3 regions of the Endozoicomonas sp. ALC020 genome follow, and region 3 is predicted to be linked to each of the others. Evidence: predicted binding sites of a transcription regulator. Region 3 holds the regulator's gene; each other region holds the start of a gene.
The links. Region 3 encodes LexA, which represses DNA repair genes until DNA is damaged. Its sites were predicted from a motif close to TACTGTNTANNTANACAGTA; they were not measured.

Region 1 (4,174 bases), 2.3 Mb from region 3:
GATTATTTTACCCATTGTTCAATCTCTCCATTGCCCTGATTCCAGGACGAAATTCTTTAGTTCAATTCTTTAATTCTTCAGCTGAGGGCTGCTTGCCAGTGTCTGGTGAGCAGCTGTTTTTGGCCTTTGAAATCAATATGGGATCAATCGATTTGATTTCAAGGCTGTTGAAATATTCTTTTTTGAATATTCCTCAGCAAAATCACTTATTTGGAAACAACAACCATAGCCGGACGAATCAAACGACCATTCAGCTTGTATCCTTTCTGGAAAACATCAATCACGGTGTTGGCTTCAACATCGGGATTCGGAACCATCGACATGGCCTGATGGAAGTTCGGGTCAAAAGGCTGACCACTGGGGTCTTCCTGAACTACCGCGAAGCGTCCCAATGCATCCAGGAACTGCTTCAGAGTCAGCTTCATACCTTCTACCAGGGCTTCGTGAGACCCTTCTGCCTGTTCGGCACTTTCAATGCCTTTTTCCAGGCTATCAACCACTGGAATCAGTGCGTCAACAAATTTTTCCAGAGCAAATTTGTGAGCCTTTTCAACATCCTGCTCGGCACGACGCTTAATGTTCTGCATTTCAGCAGCAGTACGCAGAGTCTGATCTTTCGCCCTGGCAAGTTCTTCGTTGAGTGCTTCCAGCTGACTCTCAAGGCCGTCGGTCAGATTACCTTCACTGTCGAGTTCAACACCACCCTCTTCGTTCAGCAGGCTTTCTTCTGCCTGCTGCTCTGTGGCTTCTTCCGTTACCTGCTCTTCAGGTTTGCTGCTTTCTACTGTCATTCCAGAATCTCCGACCGGGAGGCAATCATTTAGATGAAACGTATATTGGGTCACGAATTCCGGATTCAAGACCTGAAAAACAGTTTTTTTAACGCAAGCGATCATTTCGCAAAACACCGGGCCGCAAAACAAAATCACAACGGCCACCCATCTCATTCAGTTCAGGATCAGTGGATTTTTTCAGCTCTGACTTTACGAATCGCACACTTCAGGTTACTGTATATATAAACAGTAAAGCTACAGTAGCGGGTATTTATCATGCTGACCCAACTGTCCATCAGCAACTTTGCCATCGTTGACCAGCTGGATCTGGACATCCATTGTGGAATGACTGTCATTACCGGCGAGACCGGTGCCGGTAAGTCCATCATGCTGGATGCTCTCGGTCTGGCAACGGGTGACAGAACCGATAGTCACTGTGTTCGTCAGGGTACTGACAAAGCTGAGATTCACGCTTCTTTTGATATCAGCCAGTGCACTGCGGCAAAAGCATGGCTGCAAGAAAAAGATCTGGCCAGTGATGATGAGTGCATTCTCCGAAGAGTCATTACCAAAGAGGGACGGTCCCGTGCCTATATCAATGGGACTCTTTCTCCCCTTGCGGATCTTCGGGCCATTGGTGAACGGTTAATTGATATCCATGGCCAGCATGAAAGCCAGTCGTTACTGAAAAAAAGCAACCATCGACTGCTTCTGGATGATTATGCCGACATACAAAAACTGGCCTCCGAAGTGGCTCGCACTGCCCATCAGTTCAACCAGACACATGATGAACTGACCACTCTCAGCCATAATCGCAGGGAGCAGGATGAACGAGTGCAACTGCTCAGCTATCAGCTTCAGGAGCTGGAACAGCTATCGCTTCAGGAAGGAGAGCTGGAACAACTTGAGCAGGAACTCAAACAGTTATCCCATGCTGAAGGCACTCTTTCCGTGTGTCACGAAATCAATGCTATCTGCTCAGACAACGAGGCAGGTAACATTCTCCAGAAACTCTCCACCTGCCTGCAGCGCCTGAGCGATCTGCAAATAGATCACCCAGCCATCAACAACACAATTGAAATGATGTCCTCTGCCCAAATTCAGGTCGAGGAAGCGGTAGGAGAAATCAATCACTTTATCGATCATTTTGATGCCGATCCCGCCAGAATGCGGGATGTGGATGAACGCCTCAGTGCTATTTACGACCTTGCGAGAAAGCACAGGGTTCAACCCGAAGCGTTATTGGAAAAGCAAAGCACGCTTGGCTCTGAGCTGGAGAGCATCCAGTTCAGCGATGAACGGGTTGAAGCATTACAACAAAAGCTGATCGAACTAAAATCCGAGTTTCAGAACCAATGCGAAAAACTCTCCAGAAAACGTCAGTCTGCTGCCAGACAACTTGAAAAGAAAATCACTAGACGCATGGCTTTGCTCGGCCTGCCCCACGGAGAGTTCATCATTGCCCTGACACCGATAGAGGGCAGCATGCTCTCAGCCAATGGTGCTGAAGAGGTCGAATTCCTGGTGACGACTAACCCGGGTCAACCACCCAGAGCACTGGCTAAAGTGGCCTCTGGTGGTGAACTATCGAGAATCAGTCTGGCCATTCAAGTGATAACCGCTCAAACCTCTCACATTCCCAGCATGATCTTTGACGAAGTGGATGTCGGCATTGGCGGTGGCACCGCAGAAATTGTCGGAGCCATGCTCAGGGAGCTGGGAGAAAGAAGTCAGGTAATTTGTGTCACCCACCAGCCTCAGGTAGCATCCCAGGGGCATCAGCATTTGCATGTCAGCAAGAAGGTTCGCAATGCTAAAACCTCCACTGAGATCGTCGGCCTGAAAGGCGATTGTCGTGTTAAAGAGGTGGCCCGAATGTTGGGCGGTGTAGAAATGACCGAGTCCACACTCAACCACGCAAAAGAGATGCTTAGTCTCTGTGTTTCAAGGTCTGCCGCCTGAAATTACCTTTGCAGCTCCTTAATCAGTAACCCCATTCCTTTAGCCAGTTCCTTCACGGCTTTGGGTGCATATTCTATTTCAACCCAACGTTCATCCTTATCGGGATATAAAATCCAGCAACGCTGCTCAATACTGGAACAGTCTGACTCCAAAGTATGGCCAACGCCGAACACTGTCAGGGTGTTATTGTTTCGGACCAGCCCCCGCTCCAGTTGCTGATGCCGAGTCACCACCAACTCCCCTTCCCGGTTGGCTCTTACAGAATACTCTATGGATGAGTTTCTGGCTCCACCTTTAATTGCGTTAGCCTTGAGCAGGCTGTTCAAATAAGACTCCAGCACGAGATCAGCCACAGCCGGATCAAAATTCTGCTGCATCTGCTCAACAAATGATTGGGTTTTTTCGGCAGGCTTCAGTTCCATTACCTTCTGCGCTTGTATTGCAAAGGGTAATAGCAGCAAGCCTGTAAGGATAAGTGTTTTCATTATTATCTGACTGTTCCACTGCCACTTCACATATTAATATCGAATAGTCAGTGGGAGACTGCAACCATTTCTTCTTAAAGCTGAGTCAATCAATGCTGCTGGTCTGGTGTCACTCTCATCACTTCTTCGATGGTTGTTAATCCTGTTGCTACTTTCTGAGCTCCGGAAAGGCGAAGACTGTACATACCTTCTTTGATGGATTGACGACGAAGGTTTTCTATATCAGAAGTCTCTGCCAGCATGTCCTTAAGAGATTGAGACATAGGCATTAACTCATAAACACCCGCTCGCCCCCTGTATCCGGTATCCCTGCATTCCAGACAACCCACAGGTTGAAAGATCTGCGAAGGCGCGGGGGCTGTCCAGGGACGAGTCAGGGATTTCCAACCAGACTTATCGAGTTTTACAGGCTGTTTGCAAGAAGGACACAGTGTTCTGACCAACCTCTGTGCCATAACTCCCAGAACCGTTGCTTTGATCAGATAGTGGGGAACACCGAGTTCCAGCAGACGGGTTATGGCAGACGGCGCGTCGTTGGTGTGTAAAGTGGAAAGCACCAGATGCCCGGTCAGCGCCGCCTGAATCGCCATTTCAGCGGTTTCCAAATCCCGAATCTCACCCACCATAATGATATCCGGATCCTGACGAAGCAGCGCACGCAGGCCGCTGGCAAATGTCAGATCAATATTATGCTGAACCTGCATCTGATTGAAGCTGGACTCCACCATTTCAATAGGATCTTCAATAGTACAAACATTCACCTGATCAGAAGCCAGACTTTTCAGCGTCGAATAGAGCGTAGTAGTTTTACCTGAACCAGTAGGGCCCGTGACCAGAACAATCCCGTTGGGCTGCGCGGTCATATGAGTCCAGCGACGTTCGTCTTCTCTGGAAAAACCCAGCTCGCCAAATCCCTTGACCAGAACATCCGGATCAAAAATCCGCATCACCAGC
Region 2 (4,174 bases), 930 kb from region 3:
CTGCTGACTCAGGCTCCGGGCGAAGTGGATGCTACCCAGCTACGCGATCTGAATATCCGTATTCGTCGTGATCCGGCGTCTGCAACCAGTCACTGAGCGTCTGCGGCTGTTCCAGAAAACGTCTGCGACCATTTTATAAATTGCTGAGGCCGGTTTTTACCGGCCTGTTCAAGAAGAGATAAAGGGTATTTTCTATGGCAGGTCATAGTAAATGGGCCAATATCAAACACCGTAAGGCGGCTCAGGACGCCAAGCGTGGCAAAATCTTCACCAAGATCATTCGTGAGTTGGTGGTGGCGGCCAAGCAGGGCGGTGGGAATATCGAGGATAACCCCAAGCTGCGTCAGGTGGTTGACAAGGCTCTGGGTGCCAATATGACCCGTGACACCATCAACAGGGCGATTGCTCGTGGTGCCGGTGGTGATGACGATTCCAACATGGAAGAAGTGACCTACGAAGGTTATGGTGCTGGCGGTATCGCGGTGCTGGTGGAATGTCTGACAGACAACCGTAACCGTACCGTTGCAGAAGTACGCCATGCTTTCTCCAAGCATGGTGGTAATCTGGGTACTGACGGTTCTGTAGCCTACCTGTTTGAGCGTAAGGGGCAAATCTTCTTCGAACCGGGTCTGGATGAAGACACTGTCATGGAAGCTGCTCTGGAAGCCGGTGCCGAAGATGTACTGACTAACGACGATGGCTCCATTGAAGTGGTCACTGAGTGGACTGAGTTCATGGCAGTAAAAGAAGCTATTGAAGCTGCAGGTTTGAAACCAGCGGGCGGCGAAGTAGCGATGATCGCTTCTACCCGGACTGAACTGGACAAAGACGGTGCGGAAAAAATCATGAAGCTGGTGGATCGTCTCGAAGACCTGGACGATGTGCAAAATGTTTACACTAACGCTGACATTCCTGCCGAAGTGATGGCGCAGTTGGACTAAGTTGTTCTGTCGGTGTGAAGAGCCTCGATAACGAAAGTGTCGGGGTTTTTTTGTTTCTGTTCCGGAGATACCAGCCCGGCTGGAATATCTGTGAACGCCCAGACATTGAAGCCTACCAGCAGCATAAACAATAGAATAATGATGCCTGTGATAATCATTAATGTTTTTAGCAGGTCGGACATTAATCGTTTCCGGATCATCTTGTGGAGTAAAACAGTCTTGAGCAAGAACAATGATCTTTGCGGTTCTCGCCACGAAAGTATTACCAGAGAAATACTAAGCTGCTTCTATCGTTACTCACAGGCAAATTTGGTAATTCAGTGTTCTTGAATTGTAAGTTTCTGATACCCACCGGCACCGCTGGTATATTGTATGGGTGTACAGTATCCTTTTGACATAACCATGACTTTGAACCCTCGCCTGTCAGATTTTTTTGGCAGAAGCTGTCACACTCATTGACCCCGGGGGGCATCAAACGCTGTCATTGAAAATAGCGACATCTGACTTGAGAATACATTCTGAATGGCCATCCTGATGGGGATAGATCCGGGCTCAAGAATTACCGGCTATGGATTAATTGAAGAAGTAGGCAATAAAACACATTATGTGGCGTCCGGTTGTATTCGCATCCGGGAGGCGCCTCTACCTGAGCGCTTGCAGCAGATTTATGAAGGCATCAGCACTTTGATCGAACGTTACATCCCGCAGTCCGTTGGTGTGGAGCAAGTGTTTATGTCCAGAAATGCTGATTCGGCACTGAAACTGGGTCAGGCCAGGGCTGCGGCCATTGTGGCTGTGGTTAATCACAATATTGAGGTGTCGGAATACTCTGCCCGGCAGGTCAAGCAGGCTGTGGTTGGTAAAGGCTCTGCGGATAAGTACCAGGTAAAGCACATGGTGAAGTCGATCCTTGACTTGAATGATACCCCTCAGGCCGATGCTGCGGACGCTCTGGCGGTTGCTCTTTGTCATGCTCATACTCGTTCCAGTCTGGTCAGGATGGCGGGTGCTACGGGTACTCGACGTCGTCGTCTTACGGGGCAGTCTTAGTTTGGGTGGACACAAAGGTGAAAGGAAGCAATGCAAAACACCAGATCCAGGATCTGTTGTGGCGTGTAGATTTTCTTCAGTTCTTTCCAGTTCTCCGGACTTATGATCTGTTCTTTGTAGAGTTCTTCAGTGGTTTTCAGTAACAGGCGTTGTTTGTTGTCCCAGCCCGGTGCCAGATGGCCACGGGAAACCATTTGTACATCACTGGCTTTCAGTCCCGTATCCAGTGCACATTGAGCAATATCCGGGATCAGGTGTCTGGTATTGCAAATGTACGCACTTCTCAGGGCAACCAGAGCGCGATCTCTCATCGGGAGGCTGCTGTAGCCTTGTATATAACTGATGAAGCTGCGAGCAGGCTTATCAAGCTCAGGTGAGTTTGCCGGGCGTCCCGGGAAATCTTCCTTTAACAAAGATTTTTGTGACTTGATGAAAGGGATGGGAATAGGGCCACCGGATACAGCTGGGTGGTATTCACTGGCCAGGCCAGCCTCGGGCAGGATCTGCCAGAGTGATCCCAGAAATGTGCGAAGTTTCTTCAAGGGGGCAGCTCCTTCAGATCATCGAATTGAACTTCTCTTAGTGATTAGAGAGTGACAATTCTCAGGAGTTCTACGCCCTCGTCGTATTGTTAGGCGTTCTGACCTTATAGTCAGAAAATAAAAGATTTGGAAAACAGGATGATTGGAAGAATTCGGGGCCTTCTGGCTGACAAACAGCCCCCTCATTTGCTGATAGAGACCCATGGTATCGGGTATGAAGTGGAAGCTCCGATGTCGGTTTTTTATAAACTGCCGGACGTTGGTCAGGAGGTCGTGTTATATACCCACTTTGTAGTGCGCGAAGATGCTCAGCTCCTATACGGTTTTAGCAATCGTGATGAGCGGGAGTTGTTTAGAACTCTGATCAAGGTCAATGGGGTTGGTCCCAAGCTCGGACTGACCCTGTTGTCCGGTATAGAAGCTGATGCTTTTGTGCGCTGTGTGCAGGAAGGTGATAGTGCCACTTTGGTGAAGTTGCCGGGTGTGGGTAAAAAAACAGCCGAGCGGCTGATTGTTGAAATGAAAGATAAGCTGGATCGTTGGCAGTCAGCACCTCTGCTGGAAGGTAAGCCTCTGGTTGCCGGTGGCGAAATGGCTGCCGAAGCAAAAGATATTGAACAGGAAGCCGTCAGTGCTCTGGTGGCTCTGGGTTATAAACCCCAGGAAGCCGGCAAAGTCATTGGTAAGTTGCTCAAGGATGGCATGACCAGTGAAGAGCTGATTCGTCAGGCTCTGAAAAGTATGATCTGATAACACCGCGTCTTATTTAAAAGGTGAGACGATTGAGTCTCACCTGCTTGTCTGCTTTGTAGTTTACCGGATGAACTTCCTGACCGAGTCAACGCAGATGGCTGCCGTTGCCAGCCAGATAAAGCTATAGCTGAGCCACTGCTGTAAGGTGAAGACTTCTCCGAGAACGGTGACAGCCACCACAAATATCAAAGCAGGCTCCAGGTAGCTCAACAGGCCAAACAAACTGACAGACAGATGCCTGGAGGCGTTGATGTAGCAGATCAGTGACAGGCTGCAGAGTAGCCCCAGACCTGGCAGCAGATACCAAAGAGTGACGGAATGGGTCAGGTTTTGCATAAAACTCTGATCACTCATCAGTATGAAAATACCAGCCGGAAGGAACAACAGGTGCTCAAAAAGCAGGGCTGGCAAGGTATCGACCTGCAAAGGTTTACGGATGATGAAATACACCGGATAAAGTCCGGCCACCGCCAGGCTGACCCAGGGTAATGAGCCCTGTTGCCAAATCATGGCAAGCACGCCTAATGACGCGGACCCCATGGCAAAGTAATGAGCCTTGTTCAGTCTCTCGTTAAATACCAGCTTGCCGGTTAATGCCAGGGTGAGTGGCAGCAAAAAATAGCCAAGGGAGAGATCCTGTGTTTTATCATTCACGGGGCCCCAGACAAACAGCCACCACTGAAAGCCAACAATCAAACCACCCAGGGATAGCATCAGCACAGTTTTCCGGCAGAGAAAAACCGCCCTGAAGCCCCGGAGCCGGTCCATGCGATAGCAGACCATTGTCAGGCAGAGAGCGCTGAAAATGACCCTGTTCCAGAACAGGGTATTTCCGGACAGCTTAATAAACTGTACATAAATGGGCACAAGCCCGAACATCACGGAGGC
Region 3 (4,174 bases):
TGATCAGAGGTATCTTATGACTAAGATCATGCTGTGCTGTTCGGCAGGTATGTCTACCAGCATGTTCGTGGAGAAAATGCGCGAAGCAGCTGAAAGTCGGAGTGAAGAAGTCGAGGTTGAAGCCTTCGGCGCTAGTCATTTCGATGAACAGGTAGCCTGTTTCGATGTTGTTCTGCTGGGTCCTCAGGTTAAATATATGTTGAATGATCTCAAGCTGCGTGCTGCCGAATATGCTGTTCCGGTTGAGGCGATCAGCCCTGTTGATTATGGCACGATGAATGGTGCGAAAGTGTTGGGCTTTGCTCTGTCGCTAACAGCCTGATTAATTCCAGTTTATCGTGTGTATGCTGCAATACGGGGGCAAAAGCTGCAGCTCTTTTAAGGGTTTTTACTTTCCAGTCTGCAATAACACTTTGCATTACTCTCTACTGACCTATTGCATCATAAGTCACAATGCTGCATGATTTCTCCCTCTTATACGCTATTTATGGAACGAAATATGGCTGCATCGTTTTTGGAAATTGTGGAACTTCCAACAGGAGAGATTGTTCTGCGAAGCAGTGACGACGAGGGTGAGCCCCTGCTGACTATGAAATTTTCAGAGGAAGCCAAACAGTATCTTGAAGGGGACCATTTGCAAGTGGCAAAGGTCATGTTTGATGCTGGCATGCGTGAAGTTGCTGAACTCACTCGTCCGCAATCCTCTGAAGAAGAGATTCCTGAGAACAGAGTACTGCACTGACTCCATTTTCATGAAAATGACGGGCATCATGCAACCTGTCTACTGCGAATAGCCAGCCCCTGACACTGTCCATTCCTGGCTGCGCTTTCAAGCTTAGTTAGCCACCCTTTATCCAAATGCCCCAGCCAGCTGATGACAGTGTGGCTGGTTCCGGATGCCAGCGCTTTCCTGGTGAGTTCCAATGTCTGATTAATATTGTTGGAGCTAAAGATTTGCACCTTGTCATGATTTAAGTCGCAATTCTTTAACCAGTGCAGGGTTCTGGTGTCATCTGCCAGAATCAGGGTCAACCAACGTTCACTGTCAGTGGACAGCTGACTGAGCATGGGCGTCAGGAGTTCTTCTGCCTGCCAGGGTTGACCTGAAAGAATGAGTTCATTAATACTGGGCTTCAGAGACTTTTCAGTTTTTCCTGATAAAGTCTTTTCTAGGCGCGAGGGGTTAATGCAGACTGTATTGGTCTGGTAGCTTGGGGCTGAAAAATTGTGCCTTTCACTGCTGGTTCGGTACAGCATAAATTCTTCCTTCTGGCATAGCCCGGACGCTGTTTGTTATTCGCACTTCAGCGTAGTGGGCCTTTAACAACAGCTGCCTGTTGTGAGTAGTGTCTCTGGTAATGGTCAGGCTCATCTTATTCCGTCTCAGGACTGATTTCTGATGACTCCGACGCTTAAACCTTCGATGGCAAAGGCATCCTGAGTGAGATCAACGACTATGGTTTCGAACTCGTCGTTTTCCGGATGCAGCAATACTTTGTTTTTCTGTTTCTCGAATCTTTTCACGGTGACATCATCTTCAATCCGGGCGACGACAACCTGACCGTTTCGAACATCTGTTGTCTTGTGAACGGCCAGCAGGTCACCATCAAGAATCCCGATGTCCTTCATGCTCATTCCTTTTACCCTTAACAGGAAGTCTGCCGATGGGGTGAAGAAAGCGGGATTGAGCATCAGGTGGTCTTCGATATGTTCCTGGGCGAGGATCGGGTTCCCGGCAGCAACCTGTCCGATAATCGGAAGGCCTTCAGGCTGGCTGTCTGGAATGCGGATACCACGGGAGGCGCCGGGGGTAATCTCGATAGCGCCTTTACGGGCCAGTGCCCTGAGATGTTCTTCGGCAGCATTGGGTGAGCGAAAGCCGAAGGTCTTGGCGATTTCGGCCCTGGTGGGTGGGAAACCTGTCTCGTCAATATGAGATTTGATCAGGTCCAGTATCTCGGATTGCCGTTTAGTCAGTTTGATCATGGTCTCTCAATCTGTTTTTTTATACAGTATCTGTGATTATATACAGTATTCTTGTGGTGGCAAGTTATTATCCAGGCTGCGACGATAAGCAAAAAATGACAAGAGGGTCGTCAATGGTGCAGGTGAGGCATGCTTTGCCACCATAGTGATGAGTTGTTGGCTGAAATTCGCAAGCTGAGTCCCTGAAGCTTTTTTTAATAAAAAATCCGGAGGTGGTTAATCTCCGGATTTGGCATTTTATTTATGATTGTGTAGAAGTTAATTTCTTCCGCAGTGCATCCCAGGCATCATTTGAAACTTCTACTTCAAAGCCATCAAAACCATGCCAAACTTTAACAAAATCTACATGTTTGTAATCAAGCCATTCTAATATTCTTTCTCTGATATCAAGGGCATTATCCTTACTACCAGTATGGATAGCTAATCTGGATTTAACTGCTTTGGCACTTTTGATATTAAAATCCTCTTTCGGATCAAACTTATGGTATATTAGTTTACTCACATCAATAGATTCATCATCTGGTAACATATATTCTATAGAGTTAATAGTTTCTTCAATAATTTTTTCGTCTTTTTTGGGTTCATCTATTTTTCTGTAATTTTTGTAATTTTCGATAGGAGTCATTTTGCTATCAGCTGTCAAGTCATTTGGTTTCAAACTTTTATCAGATTTCAAATCATTAGATTTCAAGCTTTCAGCTGAGTCATTCCCGGCCGCATAAAATTCTAAAAAGCTGCCATCCTTAATCAGCATCTCCACCAACCGATTGCCTTGTCCATCTACAATGGCAATGTAACCAGGGGAGACAAAATGAAAGTGTGGTGGTTTTTTTGTACCGAAGCCTCTGAGTGTTCTTGTTGCGGCAGTGGCAACTTGACCATAAGCTCCCTCTTCATTAATGGATACTCTGGTCTTCTGAAGAATTTCCAGATCACAATTTGAGGGATGGCCTAATCTTGTTAAATCTTCAGACCTTATGACATCGGCTCCAAATGTCTGAGAAATTTTGTCGAGTAAATTGGTGTCACAACTGCCGTCTATTTTTATCCTGGGTAGCATTAGATCCATCTCTTTTTTACGGCCATTTAATCCGTCAATCAGGTGATTGATTGTATCAGAATCAAGGTTGTTAATCCCTGTCGGACTGTCATCAGGGGTTATTATTGCGACTAATTTAAGATCTTCACCATTCACTGATCGGAAATTTTTGCCAATGGCACCAAATTTTCCATTATCAAAAAATTGCACGTTTTCAGTTGACTTCATCATCTTGACGTTTTCAATCATACTTCCGTCTGCGCAGATAAATTTGCCCGAGGCCGTTTTTTCTTTAGAAAATGGCCTCTCCCAGATACCCTCGAATTCCATCACATTGCCAATTACCGTTGTAATCAGTTCTCGTCGAGTTTTACAATGACCATGAAACAACTTATTGATTTTTCCATGAGTCTTCTCTTTCACGAAGTCTTCTGCGATGTCGGCCAGGCACCTGTCCTGGTCAGGACGGTCCAGCTTTTCGGTTTGATAACATACAGACAGTATCTGATCAAGATGCTCGTTTATGACGGCAGAGTCAGAACCTATAAAGTTAGCGCAAGAGAGTACCTTCTGTATCTGATACGGATCCTTGGCGTAAGCATGGTTAACGCTGAATTCGCCTAGTTTTTTATGGATCTCAATCTCCATCTCATCAGTTAACTCTTCTTTAGAGATACCCAGGATCGATGCCTTTCTGGCTTTATCATCCATACTCGCCAGAAGCATACCCAGAACCGGAGCCAGGCTGGCAGAAGACACTACCTTGCTTTTATTGTCCCTGTCGTCTAAGGCGTTCAGAATTCCTAATGACACTTTATCAATCAATTTTTTTACAAGATATGAAGCCTGTGAGGTGGCTTTGAAGGATGTGTTTCGCAGATTTAGCGGTTGCGATGACAATGAAAATTGTCTGAATGAATGTCCAATAGGGTGCATAATATTTTCTCCTAACTCTGATAATAATTAATTTTTTATTCAGGACAAACATACTGCTTCCATGTTTGCGGACAGCGCATGCTTTTCAAATAGCCGTAAATTCTGTGTTATGTAGCATTACTATGAGTTAAGTATTTGCTTTTGCATTAATCACTAACTGGTTAGTTAGTTACGATAACATCTTGTTTCCTGCCATAAAACTTAACTTGTCTA

Region 1: a site for LexA is predicted at 1,006-1,025, ahead of recN (DNA repair protein RecN). Genes of this name have one in related genera too.
Region 2: a site for LexA is predicted at 2,630-2,649, ahead of ruvA (Holliday junction branch migration protein RuvA). Genes of this name have one in related genera too.

What each region holds. Positions count from the first base shown of each region.
Region 1 is NZ_CP184830.1:829,892-834,065, forward strand. Features, by position in the region: gene dnaK (molecular chaperone DnaK) at 1-15, opposite strand, end outside; gene grpE (nucleotide exchange factor GrpE) at 207-791, opposite strand; gene recN (DNA repair protein RecN) at 1,050-2,735, shown strand; gene ACOJUO_RS03090 (hypothetical protein) at 2,738-3,220, opposite strand; gene ACOJUO_RS03095 (GspE/PulE family protein) at 3,310-4,174, opposite strand, start outside.
Region 2 is NZ_CP184830.1:6,510,391-6,514,564, reverse strand. Features, by position in the region: gene aspS (aspartate--tRNA ligase) at 1-96, shown strand, start outside; gene ACOJUO_RS24345 (YebC/PmpR family DNA-binding transcriptional regulator) at 195-941, shown strand; gene ACOJUO_RS24340 (hypothetical protein) at 938-1,123, opposite strand; gene ruvC (crossover junction endodeoxyribonuclease RuvC) at 1,464-1,991, shown strand; gene ACOJUO_RS24330 (carboxymuconolactone decarboxylase family protein) at 1,988-2,533, opposite strand; gene ruvA (Holliday junction branch migration protein RuvA) at 2,672-3,283, shown strand; gene rarD (EamA family transporter RarD) at 3,347-4,174, opposite strand, start outside.
Region 3 is NZ_CP184830.1:5,580,758-5,584,931, reverse strand. Features, by position in the region: gene ACOJUO_RS20480 (PTS sugar transporter subunit IIB) at 17-322, shown strand; gene ACOJUO_RS20475 (hypothetical protein) at 500-742, shown strand; gene ACOJUO_RS20470 (SulA-like leucine-rich domain-containing protein) at 769-1,257, opposite strand; gene lexA (transcriptional repressor LexA) at 1,384-1,986, opposite strand; gene ACOJUO_RS20460 (serpin family protein) at 2,228-3,961, opposite strand.